4 regions of the Streptomyces sp. NPDC033136 genome follow, and region 1 is predicted to be linked to each of the others. Evidence: riboswitches for the same ligand, from Rfam matches in the RefSeq annotation. Region 1 holds a riboswitch; each other region holds the start of a gene.
What was found. Region 1 has a riboswitch for cobalamin ahead of ACZ5TL_RS19960 (ABC transporter substrate-binding protein). Riboswitches for the same ligand answer to the same signal wherever they lie in the genome.

Region 1 (7,397 bases):
CGCTCGCCGCGTGCGTGGTGCTGTCCACCACCCGGGTCGACGTGAACGGCGTCGTGCGCCGTCGGCTCGGCGCCCGCAAGGCCTCGTTCGCCTCGATGGACACGGCGACCGCCGAGACCGGCATGGAGTACGGCGGCATCACCCCGATCGGACTTCCGGGCGGCTGGCCCCTCCTGGTGGACACGGCCGTCGTCGACCTGGCGTATGTGCTGGTCGGCAGCGGCCGGCGGCGCGGCAAGCTGCTGGTCCCGGGCAAGGCGTTCGCGGAACTGCCGGGCGCCGTGGTGCTGGAGGGGCTCGGGGTCTCCTGACCTACGCCGCGGTGTGGTGCGCCAGTGCCAGATGCGGGTCGGTCTCGCCCGGGGCCGGTTCCGGGTCGGCGTGGACCAGGGCCGCGGTGAGGCGCGGTACGGCGTGCAGCAGCGCATGCTCGGCGTCGACGGCGATGCGGTGGGCCTCCCGTACCGTCACCTCACCGTCGACCACGACCGCCACCTCGGCGCGCAGCCGGTGGCCGATCCAGCGCAGCCGCAGTTCACCCACCCCGCGCACCCCGGGAACGTCGGCCAGTGCCCGCTCGGCCCGGTCCACCAGGGCCGGGTCGACGGCGTCCAGCACCCGCCGGAACACCTCCCGCGCCGCGTCCCGCAGCACCAGGACGATCGCCGCGGTGATCGCCAGCCCGACGACGGGGTCCGCCAGGTGCCATCCCAGGGCCGAGCCCGCGGCGCCCAGCAGCACGGCCAGTGAGGTGAACCCGTCGGTACGGGCGTGCAGCCCGTCGGCGACCAGCGCGGCGGATCCGATCGCGCGGCCGACGCGGATGCGGTAGCGGGCCACCCACTCGTTGCCCGCGAAACCGACGAGGGCGGCCACGGCGACGGCCGGGACGTGCTCGACGGGCCGCGGATCCAGCAGCCGGTCCAGAGCCGCCCAGCCCGCGAAGGCCGCCGACGCGGCGATGGTCAGCACGATCACCAGGCCCGCCAGGTCCTCGGCCCGCCCGTAGCCGTAGGTGAAGCGGCGGGTGGCCGCGCGCCGCCCCAGAACGAAGGCGATGCCGAGCGGTACGGCGGTCAGCGCGTCCGCCGCGTTGTGGACCGTGTCCCCGAGCAGCGCCACCGAGCCGGAGAGGGCCACCACCACCGCCTGGGCCAGGGCCGTCACGCCGAGCACCGCGAGCGAGACCCAGAGCGCCCGCATCCCGCGGGCCGACGACTCCAGGGTGGAGTCGACCTTGCCGGCCGTCTCGTGGGAGTGCGGGGTGAGGACGTGGGCCATCCGGTGGAGCAGGCCGTGCCCGTGGCCCCCGTCGTGCCCGTGCCCGTCGTCGTGCCCGTGGCCCCCGCCGTGCCCGTGCCCGTCCTCGTGCCCGTGGCCCCGGTCGTGCCGGTGTCCGTGGTCATGAGGGTGGGAATGCTCGTGCCGGTCGCTCACGTGGGTCCCCTTCCGGTGCGCGTGTGAGTGGACGTGCACACGCCCACGGGGCCATTATGTGCGTATGAGCGCACGCATGCACCTGTCATCTGCGCACGATGCGCATCCGCGCAGTCCCGGCGAGGAGCAGTTCGCGCTCGCCGCCGAACTGCTCGCCCTGCTCGGGGACCGGACGCGGCTCGCCCTGCTGCACGCACTGACAGGGTCGGAAGCCGACGTCACGACGCTCACCCAGGCGTGCGGGGCGGCGCGGCCGGCCGTCAGCCAGCACCTGGCGCGACTGCGCCTCGCGGGCCTGGTGGACACGCGCAAGGAGGGCCGCCGGGTGGTCTACTCACTCCGCGACGGCCATCTGCGCCGGCTGGTGGACGAGGCGCTGAACGTGGCCGACCACCGCCTCAGCGACCGGCCCCCGCACGACTGAGTCAGTACCGCGCGGCCGCCCCGAGGTACTGCTCGCCGGAGCCCGGGAGCGGCAAGGCACGGGTCATGCGGCTCGTCATGGAGGCCGGTCTCAGTGGGCGGGCGCCTCCGCGACGGCCCGTCCTCGATGCCCCGCCCCATCTCCCCGGGCCGGGACGCCAACGCCCGGGCCCAGTGGTGGATCGCCGGCCACCGCGGATGAGCAGCCGTCGAGGTCACGCCCGAGCAGGGGGATCACTGCCCGAGCAGGGGGATCTCGATCGCTGGGCAGCGGTCCATCACCATGTCCAGGCCCGCGGCGCGGGTCCGCTCGTACGCCGCCTCGTCGACGACACCGAGCTGGAACCACACGGCCCTGGCGCCCTTCGCGACCGCCTCGTCGGCGACCGCTCCGGCGAGGTCGCTGTTCACGAACACGTCCACGACGTCCACCTCGAAGGGGATGTCCGCCAGGCTCGCGTACCCCTGCTCGCCGTGCACCGTCTCGGCCTTCGGATGCACCGGCACGACGCGCTTGCCGAAGCGCTGGAGGACGGCGGCGACCCCGTACGCCGCGCGCCGCTGGTTCGACGACAGGCCCACCACGGCCCAGGTGTCGCCGAGTCCGGCGAGAATCCTGCGGATCGTTGCCTCGTCGCCGTACACAGGCTGCCTCCTCGGACGTCGTGGACGACCTGCTGTGCGCACAACGACGCGAGGTGCGCGGTCATTCCCCCGGTGCCCCCGTGATAGCTTGCCGAGGCCAGTCGAACCCATGTACGTGGGTCAGGGAATCCGGTGCGAATCCGGAACTGACGCGCAGCGGTGAGGGGGACGGGCGGGGCCTCGGCCACTGGACTCCCTCGCGGAGGTCCGGGAAGGCGCTCCGATCCGGATGAACCCGAGTCCGAAGACCTGCTGGCGGCCCCCGCGGCCGCACGCGGCGGGGGAGCACCGTACGACCGGGCTCCGCGATCGAGCCCTCGACGACTGAGGACTGGTTCCCGTGTCCCTCGCCCGACCCGCCCGTGCCGCCGTGCTGCTCGCGGTCGGCTCCCTGCTCCTGACCGCCTGCGGCGACGCGAAGCCCGCCCCCGCGAAAGCCGCCGTCACCCTCGGCAACTGCGGCCACGAGGTCCGCGTCGAGGCCGCGCCGCGGCACGCCGTCTCCCTCAACCAGGGCACCACCGAGATCCTGCTCTCCCTCGGCCTCGCCGACCGCCTCGCGGGTACCGCCACCTGGACCGACCCGGTGATGAAGGGGCTGGAGAAGGCCGAGGCGAAGGTGCCGCGCATCGCCGAGAACAACCCGTCCTTCGAACGGGTCCTGGACGCCGGCCCCGACTTCGTCGCCGCCTCCTTCGTCTCCACCCTCGGCAAGGGCGGCGTCGCCACCCGCGAGCAGTTCGAGAAGCTCGGCGTCCCCACGTACGTCTCCCCGTCCGACTGCGCCGGCAAGGACAACTCGGGGGGCGGCGACGGAGCACGCGACAGAGCCCTGGGCATCGACACCGTGTACGGCGAGGTACGGGATCTCGCGGCCGTGTTCGGGGTGAGGGAACGCGGCGAGGAACTCGTGGCGTCCCTCCGGCAGCGCATGACGAAGGCCACCTCCGGCATCGACGCCCACGACGTCACCCTCCTGTACTGGTTCGCCAACTCCGAGTCGCCCTACATGGCGGGCTGTTGCGGAGCGCCGGGCATCATCACCCGGGCCCTCGGCGCGAAGAACGCCTTCGACGACACGCACGAGGAGTGGCCGCAGATCAACTGGGAGACGGTCGCCGACCGTGACCCCGACGTCCTCGTCATCGGCGACCTGACCAGGAAGTCACAGACCGCCGAGTCGGCCGCGCGGAAGATCGCCTTCCTGGAGTCCAACCCGGTCACCAGGACCATGGACGCCGTCCGGCACAAGCGGTACGTGCTGCTCAGCGGGCAGGCCATGAACCCGACCATCCGCACGGTCGAGGGCGTGGAGCAGGTCGCCGCCGGGCTGCGCCGGTTCGGGCCGGCCAAGTGACCGACCGGGACCTGCCGGAGGTCACGGCCCCGGCGTCCGGGATCCGGACCCGCCGTGGGTCCGGGCTCGCGCTGGGCGCTGCCGGGGCCCTCGCGCTCGTCGTCTCCCTCGCCGTGTCCCTCACCATCGGGCCCGCCGACATCAGCGTCGCCGACGTGTGGTCCGTCGTGGCCGCCCACCTCGGCCTCGGCAGCTCGGAGCTGACGCCGATCCGGGACGGGATCGTCTGGCAGCTGCGGCTGCCCCGCACCCTGCTCGCGGCCGTGTGCGGGGCCGGACTCGCCGTGTGCGGGGCGGTGATGCAGTCGCTGCTGCGCAACCCGCTCGCCGATCCGTTCGTGCTCGGGGTGTCCTCGGGCGCCTCCACCGGCGCGGTCCTGGTCGTCGTGCTCGGCGTGGGAGGCGGCGCCCTCCCGGTGTCCGCGGGCGCGTTCCTCGGCGCCCTGGTCTCCTTCGCGCTGGTGCTGCTGCTCAGCCACACCCTCGGCGGCACCACCGACCGGGTCGTCCTCGCGGGCGTCGCCGCCATGCAGCTGTTCTCCGCGCTCACCTCCTTCGTCGTGATGACCGCCGCCGACGCCGAGACGACCCGGGGCGTGCTCTTCTGGCTCCTCGGCTCGCTCGGCGGCGCGGGCTGGACCGACGTCTGGCTGTGCCTGGCCGTCCTGGCCGTGACGCTGGTCGTGTGCCTGGCGTACGCCCGTACCCTCGACGCCTTCGCTTTCGGGCAGGACGCGGCGGCCGCGCTCGGGGTGTCCGTGGCCCGCACCCGGCTGGTGCTGCTGTGCGTCACGGCCCTGCTCACGGCGGCGCTGGTCAGTTCGGCCGGGGCGATCGGCTTCGTCGGGCTGGTCCTGCCGCATGCCGCCCGGGCCCTGGCCGGCCCCGGGCACGCCCGGCTGCTGCCGGTCACGGCCCTGGCCGGGGCGGTGTTCCTGGTGTGGGTGGACACGCTGGCCCGTACGGTGCTGGACCCGCAGGAGGTTCCGGTGGGGGTGGTGACGTCGCTGATCGGGGTGCCGGCGTTCGTGGTGGTGCTCTACCGGACGCGGAGGGTGCGGTGAAGGGGGCAGGGGCGGCGGCGAGCGGGGCGGCGACGGCGGTGAGCGGGGCCGGGCTGCGGGCCGACCGGGTAGGCCGCCGTGCCGACGGACGCCTGATCCTCGACGACGTCGTCCTCGCGCCGGAGACCGGCTCCACGGTCGGTGTCCTCGGCCCCAACGGCTCCGGCAAGTCCACACTGCTGCGACTGCTGGCCGGGCTGCTCACGCCGACCACCGGAGTCGTCACGCTCGACGGCACGCCGCTGGACGGCCTGCCCCGCCGTACGGTCGCCCGCCGCCTCGCCATGGTGGAGCAGCAGTCGGACACACAGGTCGAGCTGACGGTCGAGGACGTCGTACGGCTGGGCCGCGTGCCGCACCGCCGCGCCTGGACACCCGCCTCGGCTGACGACGCGCGGGCGGTACGCGCCGCCCTGGCGCGCACGGGCCTCGCCGGCCGGGCCGGCCAGCCCTGGCACACCCTCTCGGGCGGCGAACGCCAGCGGGTGCAGATCGCCCGCGCGCTGGCCCAGGAACCCCGCGAACTCCTCCTGGACGAGCCGACCAACCACCTCGACATCCACCACCAGCTCGACCTGCTCGCCCTGGTCACGGGCCTGCCGGTCACGACCGTCGTCGCCCTGCACGACCTCAACCTCGCGGCGATGTACTGCGATCAGGTCGTGGTGCTGCGCGAGGGTCGGGTGGTGGCGGGCGGCACCGCGCGGGACGTGCTCACCCAGGAGCTCATCGCCGAGGTGTACGGGGTGCGGGCGGACGTCCGGTGCGAAGGCCCCGAGGGGCGGCCCCACGTGCGGTTCCTGGGAACCCTGGACTGAGCGGACCCGGCCCACGCCAAGAAGGGGCCTGTCCGCCACGGTGGCCGGGAAACGCCGAACCTGCCCGCGTGTCCCCGGCCGGCGGCCTACGCTCGCCTCGTGCTGCGCATCATCGACACTCGTACCGGCCGGCCGGTCGAAGCCGCCCCCGCCCGCCGGGGCCTGACCCGTGTCGAGGTGCACGCGCCCGGCTCCGACACGACGAACCTGCGGGTGCTGCTCGTCGCGGACCTGCTCGTGCGGACCCTGGAGCTCGGTGGCACCCCCGTGTGGGCCCTGCTGACGGGCGGGCGGCGCCAGGCGGAACTGCGGACGAGCGCCGCGGCACTCGGCGTCCGGCCCTTCGAGGACAGTCCTGACGTCAGCGCGGGCCTGGGGGAGGCCCAGGTCATCCATGTCGCGGCCAAGGGCGGTGCGACGCCCGACGGGGTGCGGATCGCGGTCGGCGCCGTGGGGGCGGAGGTGTCGGACAGCCGGGCCGGCGGTTCGGCGGAAGGGGAGGCGCCGGCCGGGCGGTCGGCTCAGGAGGGCCCGGAGTCCGGCATCGACCCCGCCGTCCTGCGTCTCGCGTTGATCACCCGGCACCACAGCGCCCCCGCCCGGCTGACGGCGGCCGACCTCGACGACGCCCGCGCCACCCTCGCCCGCTGGCGCGGCGCGGTCGCCCGATGGGCCCGGAGCCCCTCGCGGCCGGTTCCCGACGAGGTGCGGGTGAGACTGCGCGATGCCTGGGAGGACGACCTGGACGTGCCCCGGGTGCTGGATGTGCTGCACCATGTGGAGACCGAGCCGGATCTGCCGGACGGCGCCCGCTTCGAGACGTTCGCCTACGCCGACCGGCTCCTCGGCCTCGACCTCACCGCCGACCTGGGATCCCCGTCATGATCGACCGCGCAGGAGCGGGCCCGCTGCGCCGCCTGGTGGTGCTGCGGCACGCCAAGTCCGCCTGGCCCGTGGACGTCTCCGACCACGAACGCCCGCTCGCCCCGCGCGGCCGCCGGGACGCCCCCGCGGCCGGCCGGGCCCTGGCCGAGGCCGACTGCCTGCCGGACCTCGCGCTGTGCTCCACCGCCGTACGCGCCCGCCGGACCTGGGACCTGGCCGCCGCCGAGTGGGGCACACCCCCGCCCGTCCGCTACGACCACCGCCTGTACGCGGCGGGCCCTGCGGGCCTGCTGGCCGTCGTGCACGAGACGCCCGCCGAGGTGGAGACGCTGCTGCTGCTCGGACACAACCCCGGTCTGGAGGAACTGGTCCTGGCGCTCGCCGGTGACGGCCTCGACGACACCCTGGAGCGGGTCCGCACGAAGTTCCCCACCTCGGCGATCGCCGTCCTGTCCTGGCGCGGCACGTCCTGGCGGGCCTTCACCCCAGGCACCGCCCTGGTCACATCGGTCACCGTGCCCCGGGGCGTGAAGAAGCACCACTAGTCTCCGCCTCCCTGGACGCCGGCACCACCTGCGGCCGGATCCACAACGCGCTCAAGAACACCGACGGCGCCGCCGCCGGCCTGACCATCCACGCGACCACCGCCTACGGCGCCGTCACCGCCCGCAGCCTGTAAAGAAGCCCCTCATGACCGACCTGGCGATCGCCGCGCACGGGCTGCGCAAGTCCTACGGCGACAAGACCGTCCTCGACGGCATCGACCTG
Region 2 (7,397 bases), on a different contig from region 1:
CTTCATCTTCTTCTTCCTGCTCGTCACCGTCATGGGCTTCCTGGCCGCGCGCTGGCGCAAGGCCGAGAACGAGCACAGCCTCGACGAATGGGGTCTGGGCGGCCGCTCGTTCGGCACCTGGGTCACCTGGTTCCTGCTCGGCGGCGACCTGTACACGGCGTACACCTTCGTCGCCGTCCCCGCGGCGATCTACGCGGCGGGCGCGGCCGGCTTCTTCGCGGTGCCCTACACGATCCTGGTGTACCCGCTGATCTTCACCTTCCTCCCCCGTCTGTGGTCGGTGTCCCACAAGCACGGGTACGTCACGACCTCCGACTTCGTGCGCGGCCGCTTCGGCTCCAAGGGCCTCTCCCTGGCCGTGGCCCTCACCGGCATCCTCGCGACGATGCCGTACATCGCGCTCCAACTGGTCGGCATCCAGGCCGTGCTGGACGTGATGGGCGTCGGCGGCGGCGAGAACACCAACTGGTTCATCAAGGACCTGCCGCTGCTGATCGCCTTCGGCGTGCTGGCGGCGTACACGTACTCGTCCGGTCTCCGTGCGCCCGCGCTCATCGCGTTCGTGAAGGACACCCTGATCTACATCGTCATCGCGGTGGCGATCATCTACATCCCGATCAAGCTGGGCGGCTTCGACGAGATCTTCGCCAAGGCGGGCGAAGCGTACAGCCAGACCAACCCGGCGACAGGCGCGCCGCGCGGTGCGCTGGTGCCGGCGGAGGCGGGGCAGTGGACTTACGCCACGCTGGCGCTGGGCTCCGCGCTCGCGCTCTTCATGTACCCGCACTCGATCACGGCGACGCTGTCCTCGAAGAGCCGTGAGGTGATCCGCCGCAACACCACGATCCTGCCGCTCTACTCGCTGATGCTGGGCCTGCTCGCGCTGCTCGGCTTCATGGCGATCGCGGCCGGCGTCAAGGTGCAGAACGGGCAGCTGGCGATCCCGCAGCTGTTCGAGAACATGTTCCCCGACTGGTTCGCGGGCGTGGCCTTCGCGGCGATCGGCATCGGGGCCCTGGTCCCGGCGGCCATCATGTCCATCGCGGCCGCGAACCTCTTCACCCGCAACATCTACAAGGACTTCATCAAGCCCGACGCCACACCCGCGCAGGAGACCAAGGTCTCCAAGCTGGTGTCCCTGCTGGTGAAAGTCGGCGCGCTGGCCTTCGTCCTCACGATGGACAAGACGGTCGCCATCAACTTCCAGCTCCTGGGCGGCATCTGGATCCTGCAGACCTTCCCGGCGCTGGTCGGCGGCCTGTTCACCCGCTGGTTCCACCGCTGGGCCCTGCTCGCGGGCTGGGCGGTCGGCATGCTCTACGGCACGGTCGCCGCGTACGGCGTCGCCTCCCCGACCCAGAAGCACTTCGGCGGCTCCTCGAAGGAGATCCCCGGCATCGGCGAGATCGGCTATATCGGCCTCACGGCGTTCGTCCTGAACGTGGTGGTGACGGTGGTCCTGACGTTCGTCCTCAAGGCCCTGAAGGCCCCCGACGGCATCGACGAGACCAAGCCGGAGGACTACACGGCGGACGCGGGCGACCCGGGGGTTCAGGTGGAGCTTCCGCCGGCGACGGCGGGCACCTCGCACTGAGTCGCAGGTGACAGCGGGCCGTCGGTGAGAAACCGGCGGCCCGTTGTCATACCCGTCCCGCAGACTCGGACCATGGACATTCTCATCCGGCGAGTGAAGCCCACCGAGTACGGCGCCCTCGGCGAGATCACCGCCCAGGCCTACCTGAAGGACGACCTCCTCGACTTCGGTGAGAGCGACGGTTACCTCGGGGAACTCAAGGACGTGGCCAAGCGGGCCGCCGCCGCGGACGTCCTGGTGGCCACCCGGGGCGAACACCTCCTCGGTGGCGTCACCTTCGTTCCCGCCGGCGGTCCCATGGCCGACATCGCCCTGCCCGGAGAGGCCGAGATACGGATGCTCGCCGTCGCCCACGAGGCCCGCGGCCGCGGCGCCGGAGAGGCCCTCGTCCGCGCCTGCGTCGACCGCGCCCGCGCGACGTGCGGCTGCGTCCGCGTCGTCCTGTCGACGCAGCGAACCATGCACGCCGCCCACCGCATCTACGAACGTCTCGGCTTCGTCCGTGTCCCGGAGCGCGACTGGAACCCGATTCCGGAGCTCGACGACATCACTCTCCTCACCTACGAGTTGACACTGTGAAACCATCTCGGCACTACATCTAGGGGTGCTTTCTCTGCCCGGCACAAGATGTATGCTCATGCTCGCTGTCGCCGCAGGGGAATCCGGTGGGAATCCGGAACTGTCCCGCAACGGTATACCCATGCCTGTTCATGCATGTATGGGAGTCAGTCCGAGGACCTGCCGACAGCGCGCCCGGCCGTCCGGCCGGTGTGCCCTGACGTCCGGGCCTCGTGGAATGGGCCGGTGGACGCGACGCCGCGTGCGCTCGCGTGCTGCCCCCTGCCCTCGACGAGGCCCCCGTGCCGAGCGAGGGAGAGCCCCACGTGACCATCGCGCCTGCGGAACCGGTCTCAGCCGCCGAAGAAGCGCACGACGCTCCCGGTGCCGCCCTGTTGCGGACCCTGACCGAGCTGACCGCCGACCTCCCCGACGCCGACCCGGGCCGGGTCGCCGCCGCCGCGCTGCGCGGCCGGTCCGCGCGGGCTGACGCGTCGGAGTTGCGCGAGCTGGCGACGGAGGCGGCCGCCGGTCTCATCTCCGAGGACCCCGCCTACTCCCGGCTGGCCGCCCGGCTGCTGACCATCGGCATCCGCGCGGAGGCCGCCTCCCAGGGCGTAACGTCCTTCACGGAGTCGGTCGCCGTGGGCCACCGCGAGGGCCTTATCGCCGACCGCACCGCCGAGTTCGTCCGGCTGCACGCGGCCCGCCTCGACGCCCTGATCGACACCGCCGCCGACGACCGTTTCGGCTACTTCGGCCTGCGCACGCTCCACAGCCGCTATCTGCTCCGGCACCCGATCACCCGCCAGGTGATCGAGACGCCGCAGCACTTCATGCTGCGGGTCGCCGCCGGTCTCGCCGAGGACGACACCACCCGCGCGCTGGACGAAGTGGCCGCGCTCTACGGGCTGATGAGCCGCCTCGACTACCTCCCCTCCTCCCCCACCCTCTTCAACTCCGGCACCCGGCATCCCCAGATGTCGTCCTGCTACCTCCTCGACTCCCCCAAGGACGAGCTGGACTCCATCTACGACCGGTACCACCAGGTGGCCCGGCTGTCGAAGCACGCCGGCGGCATCGGCATCGCCTACTCCCGCATCCGCGCCCGGGGTTCGCTGATCCGCGGCACCAACGGCCACTCCAACGGCATCGTCCCGTTCCTGAAGACCCTCGACGCCTCGGTCGCCGCCGTGAACCAGGGCGGCCGCCGCAAGGGCGCCGCCGCGGTGTACCTGGAGACCTGGCACTCCGACATCGAGGAGTTCCTGGAACTGCGCGACAACACCGGCGAGGACGCCCGCCGTACGCACAACCTGAACCTGGCCCACTGGATCCCGGACGAGTTCATGCGCCGCGTGAACGCCGACGGGCAGTGGTCGCTGTTCTCCCCCGCGGACGTGCCCGAGCTGGTCGACCTGTGGGGCGAGGAGTTCGACGCCGCGTACCGGGCGGCCGAGGCGAAGGGCCTGGCGAAGAAGACGCTGCCCGCCCGCGAGCTGTACGGCCGCATGATGCGCACCCTCGCGCAGACCGGCAACGGCTGGATGACCTTCAAGGACGCTGCCAACCGCACCGCCAACCAGACGGCCGAGCCGGGCCACGTCGTGCACTCCTCCAACCTCTGCACGGAGATCCTCGAGGTCACCAACGACGGGGAGACGGCGGTCTGCAACCTGGGATCGGTCAACCTCGGCGCGTTCGTCGACCGGGCGGGCGGGGGCATCGACTGGGAGCGGCTGGACGAGACGGTCCGTACGGCCGTGACGTTCCTCGACCGGGTCGTGGACATCAACTTCTACCCGACCGAACAGGCAGGCCGGTCGAACGCCAGGTGGCGTCCCGTCGGCCTCGGAGCCATGGGTCTCCAGGACGTCCTCTTCACACTGCGCCTGCCCTTCGACTCGCCCGAGGCCAAGGCGCTGTCCACCCGCATCGCCGAGCGCATCATGCTCGCCGCCTACGAGGCCTCCGCCGATCTCGCCGAGCGCAGCGGCCCGCTGCCGGCCTGGGAGAAGACCCGTACGGCCAGGGGCGTACTGCACCCCGACCACTACGACGTGGAGCTGACGTGGCCGGAGCGCTGGGCAGCCCTGCGCGAGCGCGTCGCCACGACCGGCATGCGCAACTCCCTGCTCCTCGCCATCGCGCCGACGGCCACGATCGCCTCCATCGCGGGCGTGTACGAGTGCATCGAGCCGCAGGTGTCCAACCTGTTCAAGCGCGAGACGCTGTCCGGTGAGTTCCTCCAGGTCAACTCCTACCTGGTGGACGAGCTGAAGCGGCTCGGCGTGTGGGACGCCCGCAGCCGGGAGGCCCTGCGTGAGGCGAACGGCTCGGTGCAGGACTTCGCCTGGATCCCCGAGGACGTGCGGAGGCTGTACCGCACAGCGTGGGAGATCCCGCAGCGCGGCCTGATCGACATGGCGGCGGCCAGGACCCCGTTCCTGGACCAGTCCCAGTCCCTGAACCTCTTCCTGGAGACGCCGACCATCGGCAAGCTCTCCTCGATGTACGCCTACGCCTGGAAGTCCGGGCTGAAGACCACGTACTACCTGCGCTCGCGCCCGGCGACCCGCATCGCCCGCGCCGCCCAGGCCACCGCCACCGTCCCCGTGCAGCAGCCGGCGACGGAGGACGCCGTCGCCTGCTCCCTGGAAAACCCCGAGTCCTGCGAGGCCTGCCAGTAATTCCCACCCGCCACCCGACCGCCACCCCTGGAGGACGGCGCTTCGCGCCGACTGTTATGACTCAGAACCTTCTCGACCCCGGCTTCGAGCTGACTCTCCGCCCGATGCGCTACCCGGACTTCTACGAGCGCTACCGGGACGCCATCAAGAACACCTGGACCGTGGAGGAGGTCGACCTCCACTCGGACGTCGCCGACCTCGCCAAGCTCTCCCCCGCCGAACAGCACCTGATCGGCCGACTGGTGGCCTTCTTCGCCACGGGCGACTCGATCGTCGCGAACAACCTGGTGCTGACGCTGTACAAGCACATCAACTCCCCCGAGGCCCGGCTCTATCTGAGCCGCCAGCTGTTCGAGGAGGCCGTGCACGTCCAGTTCTATCTGACGCTCCTGGACACCTACCTCCCCGACCACGACGACCGGGCGGCGGCCTTCGCGGCCGTCGAGAACATCCCCTCCATCCGCGAGAAGGCCGAGTTCTGCTTCACGTGGATGGACTCGGTCGACCAGCTCGACCGCCTGGAGACACAGGCCGACCGCCGCCGCTTCCTGCTGAACCTGATCTGCTTCGCCGCGTGCATCGAGGGCCTGTTCTTCTACGGTGCCTTCGCCTACGTCTACTGGTTCCGCAGCCGGGGCCTGCTGCACGGCCTGGCCACCGGCACCAACTGGGTGTTCCGCGACGAGACCATGCACATGTCCTTCGCCTTCGACGTGGTCGACACCGTCCGCAAGGAGGAGCCGGAGCTGTTCGACGACCGGCTTCAGCAGGAGGTGACGGACATGCTCCGCGAGGCCGTCGAGGCCGAGCTGCAGTTCGCGCGCGACCTGTGCGGCGACGGCCTGCCGGGCATGAACACCGAGTCGATGCGGCAGTACCTGGAGTGCGTCGCCGACCAGCGGCTCACCCGCCTCGGCTTCGCTCCGGTGTACGGCTCCGAGAACCCCTTCTCCTTCATGGAGCTCCAGGGGGTTCAGGAGCTGACCAACTTCTTCGAGCGGCGGCCTTCCGCGTACCAGGTGGCGGTGGAGGGCACCGTCGACCTGGACGAGGACTTCTGAGGCAGCCCGCTTCCGCGGATCTCCTGGGCCTCCCTGCCCCGGCGGTCGGTGCGCCTCTCGCGCACGAGGCCGGTCACGGACGGGAGGACCAGGAGGACCAGCTGCTGGAGGCGACGGACGAGAGGATCGACGCGGCCGCGCTGCGTCACCCTTCCGTCCGGGCGGTCGGGACGACACCGAACGCCTGCCGGCGCACGTTCAGGGCCCCCAAACGGCCTGACGATCACCGGACGGTCACCTCGGCACCGGCCTCAGCAGCAGCTCGTGCGGCCGAAGCGTGATGCCCACACGCGTGTCGGCGTTGGAGCCGGCCACCGGCTCGAAGCGGTACTTGGTGGCCAGCGCCGCCGTGATGAGCGTCAGCAGGGCCATCGAGAAGTGGTCGCTCGGACACTTGCGGTTGCCCACGCTGAACGGGCTCATGGCGTGCTTCGGGATCTCCTTGACCCGGTCCGGGAGCCAGCGGTCGGGATCGAACTCCAGGTTACGGTCGTAGGACTTCGCGTCGCGCTGGATCGCGTACGGGCTGTAGACGATGTCCGCCCCGGCCGGAATCCGGTACCGGCCGAGTTCCGTGTCCCGTACCGCCCGGCGCGTCAGAATCCAGACGGCCGGGCTCAAACGCATGGACTCCACGACGACATTGTTGGTATGCCTGAGTTTTCGGACGTCTGCGAATGCCACCGGCCGCCCACCGGTGACGGCCTGCACTTCGTCGCGTACCCGGTCGGCGTGTTCAGGGTGTTCCGCGAGCGTATGCAACAGCCACATGATCGCGGAGGCGACGGTTTCACTGCCGGGGGTGAGGATCGCGACGACCTGATCATGAATCTCCTGTTCCCCGATGGGGTCACCATTCTCGTCCTTCGCCTCCAGCAATGCCGTCAGCAAATCGTCCGGCTTTTGACCGGATGCGCGGCGCTCGGCGACGATCTCGTCGACCAGGAGATGCAAATCGGCCAATGCCCGGTTGAATTCCCGGTTGGCCGGGAGGGGCAGCTTGTAGAGCGGTCCGAGCGGGACGACCATCCGCCGGTACATCCCGCGGAAGACGGTGGCGAGGGCGACACACAGCCGTTCCGCCCGCTCGTCCATGTAGTCGCCGCGCAGCAGGCAGCGGGCCGCGATGCGCACGGCCACCCGGAAGGACTCGGAGGTGCAGTCGATGGTCTCGCCCGGCTTCCAGCGCTCGGTGAGCGCGTGCGCCTCCTCCTCCATGATCGGGCCATAGGCGGGGACGGCGTCGAGCCGGAAGGCGGGCTGGATGGTGCGCCGCTGGCGCCGGTGCCGCGGGCCGTTCGCCGTGGCCACGCCCTCCTTTCCGAGCAGGCCCTCAAGGGACTCCCACAGCGGCCCGGCGATGATGAAGTCGTTGCTCAGCGCGAGGGCGCCGGTGAGATCCGGGGTGGTGACGGCGTACACCGTCTTCGGCCCGAGCTTGAGGCGCACGACGTCGCCGTGGTCGCGCAGCCGGGACATGAACGCCAGCGGGTC
Region 3 (7,397 bases), on a different contig from region 1:
CCGTCGACGTAGAGGCTGCCTGGCGGCTCGCCCCACGCCTCGGTCATGGCGTCCTTCAGCTCCGGGTCGAGCTTGCCGAACCAGGCCCGGTAGTCCGCCAGCGGCACCCGCGCGGGCGCGGCGGACAGCTGCTCCTCCGTCAGCCACTCCACGTCGTGCCCGCCGGCCTCGATCAGCCGGTGGATAAGCTCGTCGCCGTTGTCGGGGTACCCCTCGGCGACGTACCCGGCGTCCCGCAGCGCGTCCAGCACCCGCACCGCCGAGGCGGGGGTGTCGAGTCCGACCGCGTTGCCCACGCGCGAGTGCTTGGTCGGATACGCGGTGAAGACCAGCGCGAGCCGCTTTTCCGCGTTCTCCTTGTGCCTCAGTCGCGCGTGCCGTACGGCGATGCCGGCGACCCGCGCGGCCCGCTCCGGGTCGGCGGCGTACACGGGCACGTCGTCCGGGCCCTGCTCCTTGAAGGAGAACGGCACGGTGATCAGACGCCCGTCGAACTCCGGGATCGCCACCTGCATCGCGGCGTCCATGGGGGAGAGGGCGGCGTCCGACTCCTCCCAGGCCCGCCGGGAGGTCGTCAGACAGAGGCCCTGCAGCACGGGGATGTTCAGTTCGGCGAGGGCGCCGATGTCCCAGGCCTCCTCGTCACCGCCCGCGGAGGCCTGCGAGGCGTGGGTGCCGCCGGCGGCCAGAACGGTGGCGACCAGGGTGTCCGCCCGGCCCAGGATCTCGTACAGCCCGTCGTCCGCGCCGCGCAGCGAACCGCAGTACACCGGCAGGGCGTTGGCGCCGTGCGCCTCGATCGCGTCGCACAGGGTGTCCACGAAGGCGGTGTTGCCGCTCAGCTCGTGGGCCCGGTAGAAGAGCACACCGACGGTCGGGCGGTCCTGAACGTGCGGACGTTCGCCGTGGACGCCGTACTCGGGCATCTTCCGCGGTGCCGCGAAGCCCTCGCCGGTCAGCAGCACCGTGTCGGACAGGAACCGGGCCAGCTCGGTGAGGTTGTCCGGCCCGCCCTCCACGAGGTACTTCAGCGCCTCCGCCACGACACCGGCCGGCACGGACGACTCGGCCATCAGCTCCGCGTCCGGCACGGCCTCGCCGCCCAGCAGCACGGTGGGGATCCCGGAGGCCTTCAGCGCGGCGAGCCCGTCCTCCCAGGCCCGCTTGCCGCCGAGCAGCCGGACGACGGCGAGGTCGGCGCCGTCCAGCAGCGCCGGCAGCTCCTCGCGGACGTCCACGCGGGTCGGATTGCCGATCCGGTACGAGGCACCCGAGGCGGCCCGGGCCGCCAGCAGGTCCGTGTCGGCGGTCGACAACAACAACACAGTGCTCATGCGGGTGCTCCCGGTGGAATGAAGGGCAGTCCTTGCGGCGCGCCGGACTCGATGAGCCGCCACAGCGCGTCCGTGTCCGCGTGCTGTTCGATCAGGTCGCCGAGCCGGTCGAGCTGCTCCTCGCGCAGCGCGGCGAACGAGGTGTCCGGTGCCGGGACGAAGCGGCGGCCCGCGGCGGCCGCCACCTCGCGCAGGAAGGCCCGCCGGAAGCCGTCCGACTCCAGCGAGCCGTGCCAGTGCGTGCCCCAGGTCTGGCCGACCCGGCAGCCGTCCAGGAAGGGGACTCCTCCGGTGACGTCGGCGACCCCGTGGTGGATCTCGTAACCCTCGACGCGCTCCCCGAGGGCCTCGCCTTCCGGCCGGGTGAGGGTCTTCTCGCGGGCGAACCGCACCCGCACGGGCAGGATCCCGAGCCCGTCGACGTGCCCGCGCCGGCTCTCGACGTCGTCCTCGATGTGCTCGCCGAGGAGCTGGAAGCCGCCGCAGACGCCGAGGACGGGCCGCTGCTCGGCGGACCTGCGGACCAGGGCCTGGGCAAGACCCCGTTCGCGCAGCCACTCCAGGGCGCGGACCGTCCCGCGGGTGCCGGGCACGATGACGAGGTCGGCGTCGGCCAGCTCCTCGGGCCGGTCCACGAACCGCACCACGACCCCCGGCTCGGCGGCCAGGGCGTCCACGTCGGTGAAGTTGGACATGAGCGGCACGGCACACACCGCGACCCGCAGCACGTCCTCGCCGACGGGCGGGGCGACGACGGACTCCCGCACCGCCCCCCGCAGGGAGACCCCCATCCCGTCCTCCTCGTCGATCCCGAGCCCGTGCCGGAAGGGCAGAACGCCGTACGTACGCCGCCCGGTGAGCCCCTGCAGCATGTCCAGGCCCGGCTCCAGCAGGGAGACGTCCCCGCGGAACTTGTTGACGAGGAACCCGGCGACGCAGCTCTGGTCCTCCGGCGACAGCAGCGCGACGGTCCCGAAGAACGAGGCGAAGACACCGCCCCGGTCGATGTCGCCGACGACGAGCACGGGGAGCCCGGCGCCCCGGGCGATACCCATGTTGACGATGTCCGTCCGCCGCAGATTGATCTCGGCGGGAGAACCGGCCCCCTCACAGATCACCGCGTCATACGTGCCCCGCAACTGCTCCAGACAGTCCAGCACCGTCCCGAGCAGCTTCTGCTGCCGTCCTCCGTGGTAGCCCCGCGCGCTGAGTTCACCGACGGGCTTGCCCAGCAGCACGACCTGGCTGCTCTGCTCGCCACCGGGCTTGAGCAGCACGGGATTCATCAGCGCGGTCGGCTCGACCCGGCAGGCCTGGGCCTGCATGGCCTGCGCCCGTCCGATCTCGGCGCCCTCCCTCGTCACGAACGAGTTCAGGGACATGTTCTGCGCCTTGAAGGGCGCGACCTTGACGCCCTGCCGCACCAGCCAACGGCAGATCCCGGCCGTCACGACGCTCTTGCCGGCGTCGGAGGTGGTGCCGGCGACGAGAAGCCCACCGCTCATGTCATGTCCCCCTCTTCAGCAGCCGCGCTCCGGCGCACACGCCGAGCGCCAGCCAGGTGACGCGCCGCGAGAGCCGCACGGCCCGCGCGACGTCGTGCGTGCCGACGGCACGCCCCCCGGTGTTCAGCACGGGCCGGTGCTCCGCCCGCCCGCCGTACGAGAGCGTCCCGCCCAGCCGTACCCCGAGCGCCCCGGCGAAAGAGGCCTCCACGGGCCCGGCGTTGGGACTCGGATGCTTCGCCGCGTCCGCCCGCCAGGCGCGTACGGCCCCGCGCGGATCCGGCCCGGCCAGCGCCGCGAGTACGGCGGTCAGCCGCGCCCCCGGCCATCCGGCGAGGTCGTCCAGCCGCGCCGAGGCCCACCCGTAGCGCCGGTACCGGGCCGACTTGTGCCCGACCATGGCGTCCAGGGTGTTGACGGCCCGGAAGCCGAGCAGCCCGGGCACCCCGCCGACGGCTCCCCACACCAGCGCCCCCACCACCGCGTCGGAGGTGTTCTCGGCGACGGACTCGACCACGGCCCGGGCGATCCCGTCGGCGTCGAGGGCCTGCGGGTCCCGCCCGCACAGATGGGGCAGCCGCGCCCGGGCCGCCTCGACGTCCCCGGTCTCCAGGGCGCGCCCGATGGCCCGCGCCTCCCGGGCGAGTGAAGTCCCCCCGACGACCGCCCAGGTGGCGGCACCGGTCAGGACGACGGAGGCGACGGGGGAGGTCCGCACGGCACGCGCGGCGACGGACCCGACGGCGACGGTCCCTCCCGTACACACGGCGGTGTGCAGGGCGCCCCACCCGCGGTGGTCCCGCCACAACACCCGTTCCACGGCAGCAGCGGCCCGCCCGAACACGGCGACCGGATGCCCCCGGCGAGGATCGCCGAGCAGCAGGTCACCGATCAGACCGGCGGCGGCGCCGTACGCGAAGACGCGACCGGCACCCATGGGCTCAGCCGGCCGAAAGGGCGGGCAGGGGTGGGGTGCTGAACCTTGATCGGCAGCCGCGCATGGCGATATGTGTCCTCACTCAGGGTGTCCGCGCCCTGGTTCGACTAGACCGGCGGTGAGAGTTCCTGGCTCCCGGGGATTGCTACCCCGGTGACAGTGGCGGGACCGCGCCGGACTCGCACCGGCTTCCTCTCCTGCCGCCGTACTGGCCCCGGCAGTCCACCACGGCCGCGAACCGCCGTCAACTTGCCGTTGACCTGCGAGGGGAGAGTGTGGAGAACCCCACATCGCCCCCCGGGCACACACGACGACCGGGCGGCACAGGACCAAAGTCCTGTGCCGCCCGGTCGGATGCGTCGCGCGGTCGGGCCGTCAGGCCACGATCAGGTAGATCCCGTACACCACGGCAGCCGCGCACGCCGCGAAGCACGCGTACGCGCCGGTGACCGCGAGGCCCGCGGAGCCGCCCTGGGCCACCGCCCGCTCGCGGCGGGACAGGCCGGTGATGCCGAGGGTGAACAGGCCCACGAGGGCCACGGTGACCACGAGGCTGACGCCGAAGACGGAGCCGAGGGACGCCCAGTCGATCTTCATATCGGAGACTCTTCCTTGTTACCGGTGGGCGGGGTCAGACCGTGGTGGTCGGCGAGGGCGTCCGCTCGGAGGCGGCCTGGGCCGGGAACGACGCCGGGTCCTCCGTCGCCGTGCCGGTCGGCGGCGGCGTCACCGCGGCCATCGCCGTGGTCACCACACCGGCGGGCTCCGTCTCGTCGGTGTCGTTGACGTTGGTGTGGTCGACGACCTCACGCCGGGACAGCATCCAGATCGCCGCGCTGGAGGCGACGAGGAAGACGGCCACCGCCGCGGTGCCCCAGTCGCCGAAACCGGTGACGTACTCGGCGATCGCGGCCACCAGCGCGGCCGCCGGCAGCGTCAGACCCCACGCGACGAACATCCGCGTCGCGGTCGACCAGCGGACGACACCGCCCTTGCGGCCGAGCCCCGCGCCCATCACCGAGCCGGACACGGAGTGGGTGGTGGACAGGGAGAAGCCGAGGTGGGAGGAGGCCAGGATGACCGTGGCCGCGCTGGTCTGGGCGGCGAAGCCCTGCTGCGGCTGGAGGTCGGTCAGGCCCTTGCCCATGGTGCGGATGATGCGCCAGCCACCCAGGTAGGTGCCGAGCGCGATCGCGATGCCCGCGGAGAGGATGACCCACATGGGCGGGTCGGAGTCGGGTGCGACGGCGCCGCCGGCGACCAGGGCGAGGGTGATGACACCCATCGTCTTCTGCGCGTCGTTGGTGCCGTGCGCCAGGGAGACCAGGCCCGCGGAGGCGATCTGGCCGGACCGGTAGCCCTTCCTGGACGCCTCGCCGTCGGCCTTCTTGCCGAGGGAGTACGTCAGCCGGGTGGCCAGCATCGCCGCGAGGCCCGCGACCAGCGGAGCTGCGATCGCCGGGATCAGGACCTTGGTGACGAGCACGTCGCCGTGCACCGCGCCGATGCCCGCCGAGGCGACCGTGGCGCCGATCAGACCGCCCATGAGGGCGTGCGAGGAGCTGGACGGCAGACCGACCAGCCAGGTCAGCAGGTTCCAGAGGATCGCTCCGACCAGGGCGGCGAAGATGACCTCGGGACGGATGCCGGCTTCGTCGACGAGCCCCTTGGAGATCGTGTTGGCGACCTCCACGGACAGGAAGGCGCCGACCAGGTTGAGGACGGCGGACATGGCGACGGCGGCCTTGGGCCTCATGGCACCCGTGGAAATGGTCGTGGCCATCGCGTTCGCGGTGTCGTGGAAACCGTTCGTGAAATCGAACGCGAGTGCGGTTACCACCACAATCGCGAGGATCAGCGAGAAGCTTTCCATTTACCCAGGCAATCGTTCGAGGTCATTGGCTGGACGAACGTAGGTAACCCGAGTGAACGGAAGGTGAACTGGGAGGGGCGCAGGGGTGTCCACATCGGAGGGTTGCCGTTCCACCGTGCTGTCAGGCTCCCCGCGCCCCCGCGATCAAGGCGCCTCCGGCGAACCACTTCAGCCGATCGAGTGACCCGTTGAAGACGTTCCGGTCGCCCGGCAGGGGGCCGCTGACGTCGTCGTGCTGCCGGATGGTCCAGGCCGGCCGTCCTGGACCATCCGGCAGCATGCCCGCTCGCGCCGTGCTCAGGGCGTAGCACATGTGTTTCTTGTCATACGGGTTGTATGCGATCTCGACCCCCGCGGCATCGGCGCGCCGACCGGCCCCGGCGGGCGGTCGGCCTCCGGCCGGAAGTGCCCCCGTCCTGCGGCTCGTCGGGACCCTGCCTGGCAGGATCGCCGCATGGCTGAGCAGCGAGACGACGAGCCGGGCACGAGGGGCGTACGGGACGGCGGACCGGACGCGGGGGAGCCGCGGCGCAGGGACGTGCGTCCCGAGGAGGCCGGCGCCTGGGAGGACCTGCTCGCCACGGCCCGCCGGACGGTCTCCGAGGGACTCGTCGTCGGCACGTCGGGCAACGTCTCGGTACGCGTCGACGACACCGTCCTGGTCACACCGTCGGGCGTCCCCTACGACCACCTGACGCCCGGCGACGTGACCGGCGTCGGCCTCGACGGCCGGCAGGTCCTCGGCACGCTCGTCCCGACCAGCGAACTGCCCATGCACCTCGCGGTCTACCGGTCGACCGGCGCCCGCGCCGTCGTCCACACCCACGCCGTGCACGCGACGGCCGTCTCGACGCTCGTGAGCGAGCTCCCGCTGATCCACTACATGGCCGCCGCGCTCGGCGGCCCCGTCCGGGTCGCCCCGTACGCCACCTATGGCACCGACGAACTGGCCGAGAACATGCTGCGCGCCCTCGCCGGCCGCTCCGGCTGCCTCCTGCAGAACCACGGCACCGTCACCTACGGCACCACCCTCGCCCAGGCCTACGACCGCACGGCCCAGCTGGAATGGATGTGCCGCCTGTGGCTCACCGCCACATCGGTGCCCGGCCTGGCCCCGAGCCTGCTGTCCCGCGACCAGCTGGCGGAGGTGGAGGAGCGGCTGCGCGGCTACGGCCAGCGCGCCTGACCCTTCCGCCGCGGACGTCACCCCGCCGCGGCCTCCCACTGGTCGCCCGCCGGGTCCGCCGGGACACTGGACCCGTGCGCACTGTCAGAGCGACGGCCGCTGCCGTCACCGCCGTGATAGGTGCCGGTGCCGCCGCGGTGGCCGTCGGCCGGTTCGCCAGCGACGCGGCGCTCAAGGCGCCGCCCGGCAGGCCGCTGCCGGGCGAGCCCCGGCTCACCGTGCACGGCACCGCCGCCGGCCAGATCACCCTCACCCGGGACCTGGCCGCCCTGCGCCCCGGCCGCTACGGCCTCTCCGGCAACGGCTCCCACGCGGTCGTCGGACCCGTCCTGGCCGACGCCCCGCACACCGCCGACACCGTCGTACGCCGCCTGGAGAGCATCACGCACGGCACCCTGAAACCCGGCGACAAGGTCTGGCTCACCCCGAACGTGTACGTCGGCAACCCCGGCGCCGCCCTCGGCCTCGAACACGCCGACGTCGACGTCCCCGGCGAACTCGGCGCCCTGCCGGCCTGGTTCGTGCCCGGCGCCCGGGACACCTGGGTGATCGCCGTCCACGG
Region 4 (7,397 bases), on a different contig from region 1:
CTCCCCCGCCCTGCCCGACCGCGACATCGCCCCCGGCGAACTGCTCGCCCTCCCCGGCCGCCGCCTGCGCGCGATCTGGACCCCCGGACACACGCCGGGCCATGTCTGCCTCCATTTGGAGGAGACCCACCCCGCCCAACTGCCGGGCCACGGCCGCCTGTTCTCCGGCGACCACCTGCTGCCCGGCATCACCCCGCACATCGGCCTCTACGAGGACCCGGACGACACCACCGTCACCGACCCCCTGGGCGACTACCTCGACTCCCTGGAACGCGTGGGCCGCCTCGCCCCCGCCGAGGTGCTCCCGGCCCACCAGCACCCGTTCCCCGGGGCCGCCGCCCGCGTGCACGAACTCCTCGCCCACCACGAGAGCCGCCTCACCGCCCTGCTGGCCCTGCTCTCCGAGCCCCTCACCCCCTGGCAGCTCGCCGAACGCATGGAGTGGAACCGCCCCTGGGACCAGATCCCGTACGGCTCCCGCACCATCGCCGTCTCGGAGGCCGAGGCCCACCTGCGCCGCCTGGTCAAGCTCGGCCGGGCGGAGGCGGTGCCGGGGAGCGAGCCGGTGACGTACGTGGCGGTGTAACGGGTCCTCCACCTTCCCTTCGGCGGACCCGCACCGGCGCTGAACGTACCCGCCTCATAAGGCACTTGGCGGTGTGCAGAGCCCCCTAGGATGGCCGGACGCAACACTCGCACGGGGAGAGATGCCCATGGGCACCGAACAGGCCGCACGCACCACGACCGGCGGCAGGGCCCTGGACGACCGGTCGGCCGGGCCCATGGTGCCGCGGCTGGTGCTGGGCGCCCGGCTCCGGCGACTGCGCGAGGAGCGGGGCATCTGCCGGGCGGACGCGGGGCACGTCATCCGCGCCTCCTCGTCCAAGATCAGCCGGATGGAGGCCGGCCGCCACGGCTTCAAACTGCGGGACGTCGCCGACCTGCTCACCCTCTACGGCGTGACGGACGAGGCCGAGCGCGCCACGCTGCTGGCGCTGGCCGAGCAGGCGAACACCCCTGCCTGGTGGCGGTACTACAGCGATGTCGTCCCCGCCTGGACCCAGACCTACCTCGGGGCCGAGCAGGCGGCGAGCGTCATCCGCTCCTTCCACGTCCAGCGTGTCCCGGGCCTGTTGCAGACCCCCGACTACGCACGGGCCTCCGTCCGGCTCGCCCACCCGGACGCGGGCGAGGGGGAGATCGAACGCAGGGTCGCGTTGCGGATGACGCGTCAGCGCGTCCTGCACCGGGAGTCGCCGGCCCGGCTGTGGGCCGTGATCGACGAGGCGGCGCTGCGCAGGCCGATGGGCGGCATCCGTGTGATGCGCGCCCAGCTCAAGCAGCTCATCGAGCTCTGCCGGCTTCCGCAGGTCACGCTCCAGATCCTGCCGTTCAGCGCGGGCGGCCATGCCGCGGAGGGCGGTCCGGTCACCATCCTGCGGCTGCCCGGTGGGCAGTTGCCCGACATCGTCTACCTCGAACGGCTGACTACGGCCGTCTACCCCGACCGGCCGGCCGAGATCGAGTGCTACTGGGATGCCATGAACCGGCTGGTGGTCGAAGCCGAGTCACCGGACGAGACGCCGACGACCCTCCACCGGATCCTTCAGGAGACCTGAGGCGTCAGCCTGGAGACGTGCGGCGTCAGCGTTTCCGGGCGACGCCGCCGTACTGGTGCACCTCCGCGGGCAGGCCCAGGGCCGCCGCGTCGGGACGCCAGCGCGAGCAGGAGGCCACGCCCGGTTCGAGCAGTTCCAGACCGTCGAAGTAGCGGGCGATCTGCTCGGGGCTGCGGAGGATGTAGGGGATCGAACCGCCGTCGTTGTACTGCTGGATGGCCCTGACGTAGTCCTCGCTGGTGTCGGTGGAGTCGTACTGCACGAGGTAGCTGCCCAAGGGCAGGGCGTCCACGAGCCGCCGCACGATCGAGCGGGCCTCGTCGTGGTCCTCGATGTGGCCCAGGATGCCCATCAGCATGAGGGCGACCGGCTTGTCGAAGTCCAGGGTCCGGCCGGCTTCCCGGATGATCGTGTCCGGCTCGCGCAGGTCGGCGTCGACGTAGTTCGTGACGCCTTCCGGTGTGCTGGTGAGCAGCGCGCGGGCGTGGGCCAGGACCAGCGGGTCGTTGTCGACGTAGACGATGCGGCTCTCCGGGGCCGCCCGCTGGGCGATCTGGTGGGTGTTGTCGACGTTGGGCAGCCCGGTGCCGATGTCCAGGAACTGGCGGATGCCCTCCTCGGCGGCCAGGTGGCGTACGGCGCGGGCGAGGAAGTAGCGGGCGGCGCGGGCCCCGGACTCGATGCCGGGGAAGGCCTCGCGGAACGCGTCACCGGCCACCCGGTCGACCTCGTAGTTGTCCTTGCCGCCCAGCCAGTAGTTCCAGATCCGGGCCGAGTGCGGCACCGAGGTGTCGATCTTGGGGAACGGCTCCTGCGTGGCGTTCTCCACCTGGTCGGTCATGGACGGCTCCTGGGTGTGGTCGGGAAGGCCCACGCTAGCCTGTCCGCGCCCCGGAGAGGATCAACTCCTCGGCAAATCGCAGGAGTTCGGCCTCCACCTCACTCGGCCAGGGCCTGCCGCGTGGGAGGGGCGGGCCGGCGAGGAGGGCTCGCGGCGCAGCACCCACGCCTCGTCGATCTCGTACACGTCGGCCCGGCGGCCCGAGCCGAGCAGCTTCCCTGGTGGTGTGGTCGGCATGGGGCGAAGCCGCCCCGGCCCAACCGGCGCCCTCGGCCGGTTTTCTACCGACAGGTACAGTAAGCGGGTCGTCATCACACCGTACGGGGGGAAGCCGGTGCAATTCCGGCGCTGACCCGCAACCGTGTACCGCCCGCCGAGGCGGTGAGCCGGATCGCCCCGTACGGTTCGTGACCGGCTCACGTGCCCGGCAGCCCGCCGGTGCACGGCACCGTCGAGGTATACGGAGCCGAGCCGCCGGGGTGTCCCGTGCTGCCCGGCTCCCCCACAGGGAGAGGCACCCGCCGATCATGAACGTCCGCCGCAGCGCCGCGGTCCTGGCCGCCGTCGCCGTGATCGGCGCCGCCACCCCGGCCGCCGCCGCCCCGTCCCCGTCGCCGTCCCAGGCGCTCCCCTCCGCCCTGTACGGCGACAAGGACCCGAAGTTCGACGGCGTCTGGCGCCAGTCCCTCGCGCTCCTCGCGCAGGACACGGTGCGGGTGAGGCCGGCCGCGAAGTCCGTCGAGTGGCTGGTGCGGCAGCAGTGCGCGGACGGCGGCTTCGCCCCGTACCGCCCCGACCCCGCCACGGCGTGCGACGCCAGGACCATGCTGGACACCAACGCCACCGCCGCCGCGGTGCAGGCGCTGGCCGCGCTCGGCGGGCACGACGACGTCACCGGCAAGGCCGTCGGCTGGCTGAAGTCCGTCCAGAACAAGGACGGCGGCTGGGGTTACGCGCCCGGCGGTGCCAGTGACACCAACTCGACGTCGATCGTCATAGGCGCGCTCGCCGCCGCGGGCGAGAAGCCGGACCAGGCCGAGAAGGACGGCGAGTCCCCCTACGACGCCCTGCTGAAGCTCGCGCTGCCGTGCGGCGGGGACGGCGACGGCGCCTTCGCGTTCCAGCCGGACAGGGAGGGCAAGCTCGCCGCCAACGCCGACGCCACGGCGGCCGGCGTACTGGGCGCACTGGGCAAGGGCATGGTCGTCAAACCCGGCAAGGGGCCCGAGGCGACCTGCGAGAACGCCACAACGCCCCAGCAGGCGGCGGCGAACGGGGCTGCCTATCTCACCGCCGTCCTGGCCAGGGACGACGAGCATCTGGTGTCCGCCCTGGGCGGTGCCGAGCCCCAGCCCGACCACGGCAACACCGCCGACGCGGTCGTGGCGCTCGCCGCGCGGGGTGACACGGCGCAGGCGGAGAAGTCCGTGCGGTGGCTGGAGAAGAACTCCGCGTCCTGGGCCGCGCGGAGCGGTCCGGCCGCCTACGCCCAGCTGATCCTCGCCGCCCACGCGACGGGCACGGACCCGCGCGACTTCGGCGGCGCTGACCTCGTCAAGCAGCTCAACGCGACGGGCCCGGCCCCGCTGAAGGCCGAGAAGCCGAAGGCCTCGGACTGGGAGCAGGACTCGGGTTCCTTCTTCGGGATCTGGTGGTACGTCGGCGTCTGCCTCGTCGCCGGCATCGGCATCGGGTTCCTGTTCACCGGCCGCAAGAAGAAGCAGCAGCCGTGATCCGCCGGGCCGTTCTCCTCGTCCTGGCCTCGCTCCTGCTCCTCTCGGGCGCGGGCCAGGCCCAGGCAGCCGGTTACCGCTACTGGTCGTTCTGGGAGCGCGACGGCGACCGCTGGGTCTACGCCACCCAGGGCCCGTCCACGACCCGCCCCTCGGACGGCGACATCCAGGGTTTCCGCTTCGCGGTGAGCGAGGACTCCGGGGACGCGGCCCGACCGCGCGGCCGGGCCGACTTCGCGACGATCTGCGCGAAGACGCCCGCACGGGACGGCGAGAAGCGAGTGGCCCTGGTCCTCGACTTCGGCACGCCGGGGGACGCCCCCCGGGGCGAGTCCCCGCCCGCCGCGAGAACGGCCTGCGCGCAGGTCCCCTCCGACGCGACCACGGCGGACGCCCTGGCGACGGTGGCCAAGCCGCTGCGCTACGACACCAACGCCCTCCTGTGCGCCCTCTCGGGCTACCCGGAGCAGGGCTGCGGGGAGCAGGTGTCGAAGAAGCAGCCCACGACCACGACCGAGCCCTCGCCCGCGCCCGCGCCCGGGAAGGACACGGCGGACGACGGCCCGTCCCTGGGCCTGTGGGCGGGAATCGGCGCGGTGGCGGCCCTGGGCGCGGCAGCGGTCTGGCAGGTACGACGGCGTGACCATGGCCAGTCCTAGCGGCACCCCACTGCGCCGGGACGCGCGAAGCCCCCGCCCCCCGGGCCGACACCCGGCGTCTCTCCATCCCGGCGCCTGGTGGCTCTGGGCGCTGTCCCTCGGCACCGCGGCCACCCGCACCACGAACCCCCTTCTCCTCACCCTCCTCATCGCGGTCTCCGCCTACGTCGTGGCCACCCGCCGCCCCGAGACCCCCTGGTCCCGCTCCTACGGCGCCTTCGTCAAGCTCGCCCTCGCCGTCCTGCTCATCCGCCTGCTCTTCGCGACGGTCCTCGGCTCCCCCGTCCCCGGCACGCACACCCTGCTCACCCTCCCCGAAGCCGGCCTCCCCGCCTGGGCCCAGGGCATCCGCCTCGGCGGCGAGGTCACCGCGGAGGCCCTCGCCTTCGCCCTGTACGACGGCCTGAAACTGGCCACGCTCCTCATCTGCGTCGGTGCCGCGAACGCCCTCGCGAACCCCTCCCGTCTCCTCAAGTCCCTCCCGGGCGCCCTCTACGAGATGGGCGTGGCGGTCGTCGTGGCCCTCACCTTCGCCCCGAACCTCATCGCCGACGTCCAGCGTCTGCGCGCCGCCCGCCGGCTGCGCGGCCGTCCGGACAGGGGCGTCCGGGGTCTGCTGCACGTGGGCCTGCCGGTCCTGGAGGGCGCGCTGGAGCGCTCGGTCGCCCTCGCCGCCGCGATGGACGCCCGCGGCTACGGCCGTACCGCGCGGGTCCCCGCCGCCGTCCGCCGTACCACCGCCGCCCTCACCCTCGGCGGTCTGCTCGGCGTCTGCGCCGGAACGTACGGGCTGCTCACGGCCGAAGGCGCCGGGTACGGCGTGCCCGTCCTGCTGGCCGGGCTCGCCGCCGCCCTCGCGGGCCTCAAACTCGGCGGTCGCCGCTCCCTGCGCACCCGCTACCGCCCGGACCGCTGGGACGCACGCGCCGGGCTGGTCGTCGCCTCGGGCGTGGCGGTCGCGGCCCTCCTCACCCTCGCCTCCGTCCGCGATCCTGCGGACCTGCACCCCGGCGTGGTCCCGCTCGTCGCCCCCACGCTCCCGCTCTGGCCGGCCGCCGCCGTCCTCCTCGGCCTGCTGCCCGCGTTCGTCGCCCCCGATCCCAAGGAGCCGTCGTGATCCGCTTCGAGGAGGTCTCCGTGACGTACGACGGGGCCGCCGAACCCACCGTCCAGGGCATCGACTTCGAGGTCCCGGAAGGTGAACTCGTGCTGCTGGCGGGCCCGTCCGGGGTCGGCAAGTCGACCGTCCTGGGCGCGGTCAGCGGGCTCGTGCCGCACTTCACGGGCGGCACCCTGCGCGGCCGGGTCACGGTCGCGGGCCGCGACACCCGCACGCACAAGCCGCGCGAACTGGCCGACGTGGTGGGCACGGTCGGCCAGGACCCGCTCTCCCACTTCGTCACCGACACCGTCGAGGACGAACTCGCCTACGGCATGGAGTCGCTGGGCCTCGCCCCGGACGTGATGCGCCGCCGCGTCGAGGAGACGCTCGACCTGCTCGGCCTCGCCGACCTGCGCGGGCGGCCGATCGCCACGCTCTCCGGCGGCCAGCAGCAGCGCGTGGCGATCGGCTCGGTCCTCACCCCGCACCCGGGCGTGCTCGTCCTGGACGAGCCGACCTCCGCGCTCGACCCGGCCGCCGCGGAGGAGGTGCTGGCGGTGCTGCAGCGGCTCGTGCACGACCTCGGCACGACGGTCCTCCTCGCCGAGCACCGCCTGGAACGGGTCATCCAGTACGCCGACCGGGTCGTCCTCCTGCCCGGCCCGGGCGCGCCCCCGGTGCTGGGCACCCCGGCCGAGGTGATGGCCGTGTCCCCGGTGTACCCGCCGGTGGTGGACCTGGGCCGGCTGGCGGGCTGGTCCCCGCTGCCGATGACGGTCCGCGACGCCAGGCGCAGGGCAGCCCTCCTGCGCCGGCAACTCGACCACGTGCCTCAGGGGCGCCGGCTCGACCACGTGCCTCAGGGGCGCGGGGAACGGCGCGACCAGCCACGACCGCCCCTCACCCGCCGCTTCTCCGCACGCCCCGCCGCGGCCGGCGCCACCCCCCACACAGCCGAGGTCCGAGCCCTCTCGGTGACCCGCGCCCGCATCCAGGCCCTGCGCCACATCGACCTCACCATCACCCCCGGCGAGACGATCGCCCTCATGGGCCGCAACGGCGCCGGGAAGTCCACCCTGCTCAACTCCCTGGTGGGCCTGGTCACCCCCGGCTCGGGAACCGTCCGGCTCGGCGAGGCCGTCCCTCACCGCACCGCCCCGAAGGGCCTCGTCCGCAAGGTCGGCCTGGTCCCTCAGGAGCCGCGCGACCTGCTCTACGCCGACACGGTCGCCGCCGAGTGCGCGGCGGCCGACCAGGACGCCGGCGCGGACTCCGGCACCTGCCGGGCCCTGGTCACCGAACTGCTCCCGGGCGTCACCGACGACACCCACCCCCGGGACCTCTCGGAGGGGCAGCGGCTCGCGCTGGCCCTGGCCGTCGTCCTGACGGCCCGGCCCCCGCTGCTCCTGCTGGACGAGCCGACCCGGGGCCTGGACTACGCGG

Region 2: linked by a shared signal. The riboswitch ahead of ACZ5TL_RS23775 (ribonucleoside-diphosphate reductase subunit alpha) and the one ahead of ACZ5TL_RS19960 (ABC transporter substrate-binding protein) in region 1 are both predicted to bind cobalamin.
Region 3: linked by a shared signal. The riboswitch ahead of ACZ5TL_RS12645 (cobalamin biosynthesis protein) and the one ahead of ACZ5TL_RS19960 (ABC transporter substrate-binding protein) in region 1 are both predicted to bind cobalamin.
Region 4: linked by a shared signal. The riboswitch ahead of ACZ5TL_RS22195 (prenyltransferase/squalene oxidase repeat-containing protein) and the one ahead of ACZ5TL_RS19960 (ABC transporter substrate-binding protein) in region 1 are both predicted to bind cobalamin.

What each region holds. Positions count from the first base shown of each region.
Region 1 is NZ_JBVIPD010000010.1:27,151-34,547, forward strand. Features, by position in the region: gene ACZ5TL_RS19940 (YbaK/EbsC family protein) at 1-311, shown strand, start outside; gene ACZ5TL_RS19945 (cation diffusion facilitator family transporter) at 313-1,437, opposite strand; gene ACZ5TL_RS19950 (ArsR/SmtB family transcription factor) at 1,502-1,861, shown strand; gene ACZ5TL_RS19955 (CoA-binding protein) at 2,095-2,505, opposite strand; cobalamin riboswitch at 2,587-2,776, shown strand; gene ACZ5TL_RS19960 (ABC transporter substrate-binding protein) at 2,846-3,862, shown strand; gene ACZ5TL_RS19965 (FecCD family ABC transporter permease) at 3,874-4,926, shown strand; gene ACZ5TL_RS19970 (ABC transporter ATP-binding protein) at 4,923-5,744, shown strand; gene ACZ5TL_RS19975 (hypothetical protein) at 5,844-6,629, shown strand; gene ACZ5TL_RS19980 (SixA phosphatase family protein) at 6,626-7,174, shown strand; partial or broken gene ACZ5TL_RS19985 (DUF4097 family beta strand repeat-containing protein) at 7,174-7,308, shown strand; partial or broken gene ACZ5TL_RS19990 (ABC transporter permease) at 7,387-7,397, shown strand, end outside.
Region 2 is NZ_JBVIPD010000013.1:85,702-93,098, forward strand. Features, by position in the region: gene mctP (monocarboxylate uptake permease MctP) at 1-1,594, shown strand, start outside; gene ACZ5TL_RS23770 (GNAT family N-acetyltransferase) at 1,667-2,173, shown strand; cobalamin riboswitch at 2,226-2,354, shown strand; gene ACZ5TL_RS23775 (ribonucleoside-diphosphate reductase subunit alpha) at 2,479-4,842, shown strand; gene ACZ5TL_RS23780 (ribonucleotide-diphosphate reductase subunit beta) at 4,899-5,903, shown strand; gene ACZ5TL_RS23785 (bifunctional albaflavenone monooxygenase/terpene synthase) at 6,138-7,397, opposite strand, start outside.
Region 3 is NZ_JBVIPD010000005.1:450,865-458,261, forward strand. Features, by position in the region: gene cobN (cobaltochelatase subunit CobN) at 1-1,334, opposite strand, end outside; gene ACZ5TL_RS12640 (cobyric acid synthase) at 1,331-2,839, opposite strand; gene ACZ5TL_RS12645 (cobalamin biosynthesis protein) at 2,841-3,776, opposite strand; cobalamin riboswitch at 3,880-4,018, opposite strand; gene ACZ5TL_RS12650 (hypothetical protein) at 4,152-4,373, opposite strand; gene ACZ5TL_RS12655 (inorganic phosphate transporter) at 4,408-5,649, opposite strand; gene ACZ5TL_RS12660 (class II aldolase/adducin family protein) at 6,104-6,835, shown strand; gene ACZ5TL_RS12665 (alpha/beta hydrolase) at 6,910-7,397, shown strand, end outside.
Region 4 is NZ_JBVIPD010000011.1:222,756-230,152, reverse strand. Features, by position in the region: gene ACZ5TL_RS22210 (MBL fold metallo-hydrolase) at 1-586, shown strand, start outside; gene ACZ5TL_RS22205 (DUF5753 domain-containing protein) at 714-1,619, shown strand; gene ACZ5TL_RS22200 (SAM-dependent methyltransferase) at 1,645-2,460, opposite strand; adenosylcobalamin-variant (AdoCbl-variant) riboswitch at 2,776-2,865, shown strand; gene ACZ5TL_RS22195 (prenyltransferase/squalene oxidase repeat-containing protein) at 2,988-4,193, shown strand; gene ACZ5TL_RS22190 (SCO2322 family protein) at 4,190-4,852, shown strand; gene ACZ5TL_RS22185 (CbiQ family ECF transporter T component) at 4,839-5,969, shown strand; gene ACZ5TL_RS22180 (ABC transporter ATP-binding protein) at 5,966-7,397, shown strand, end outside.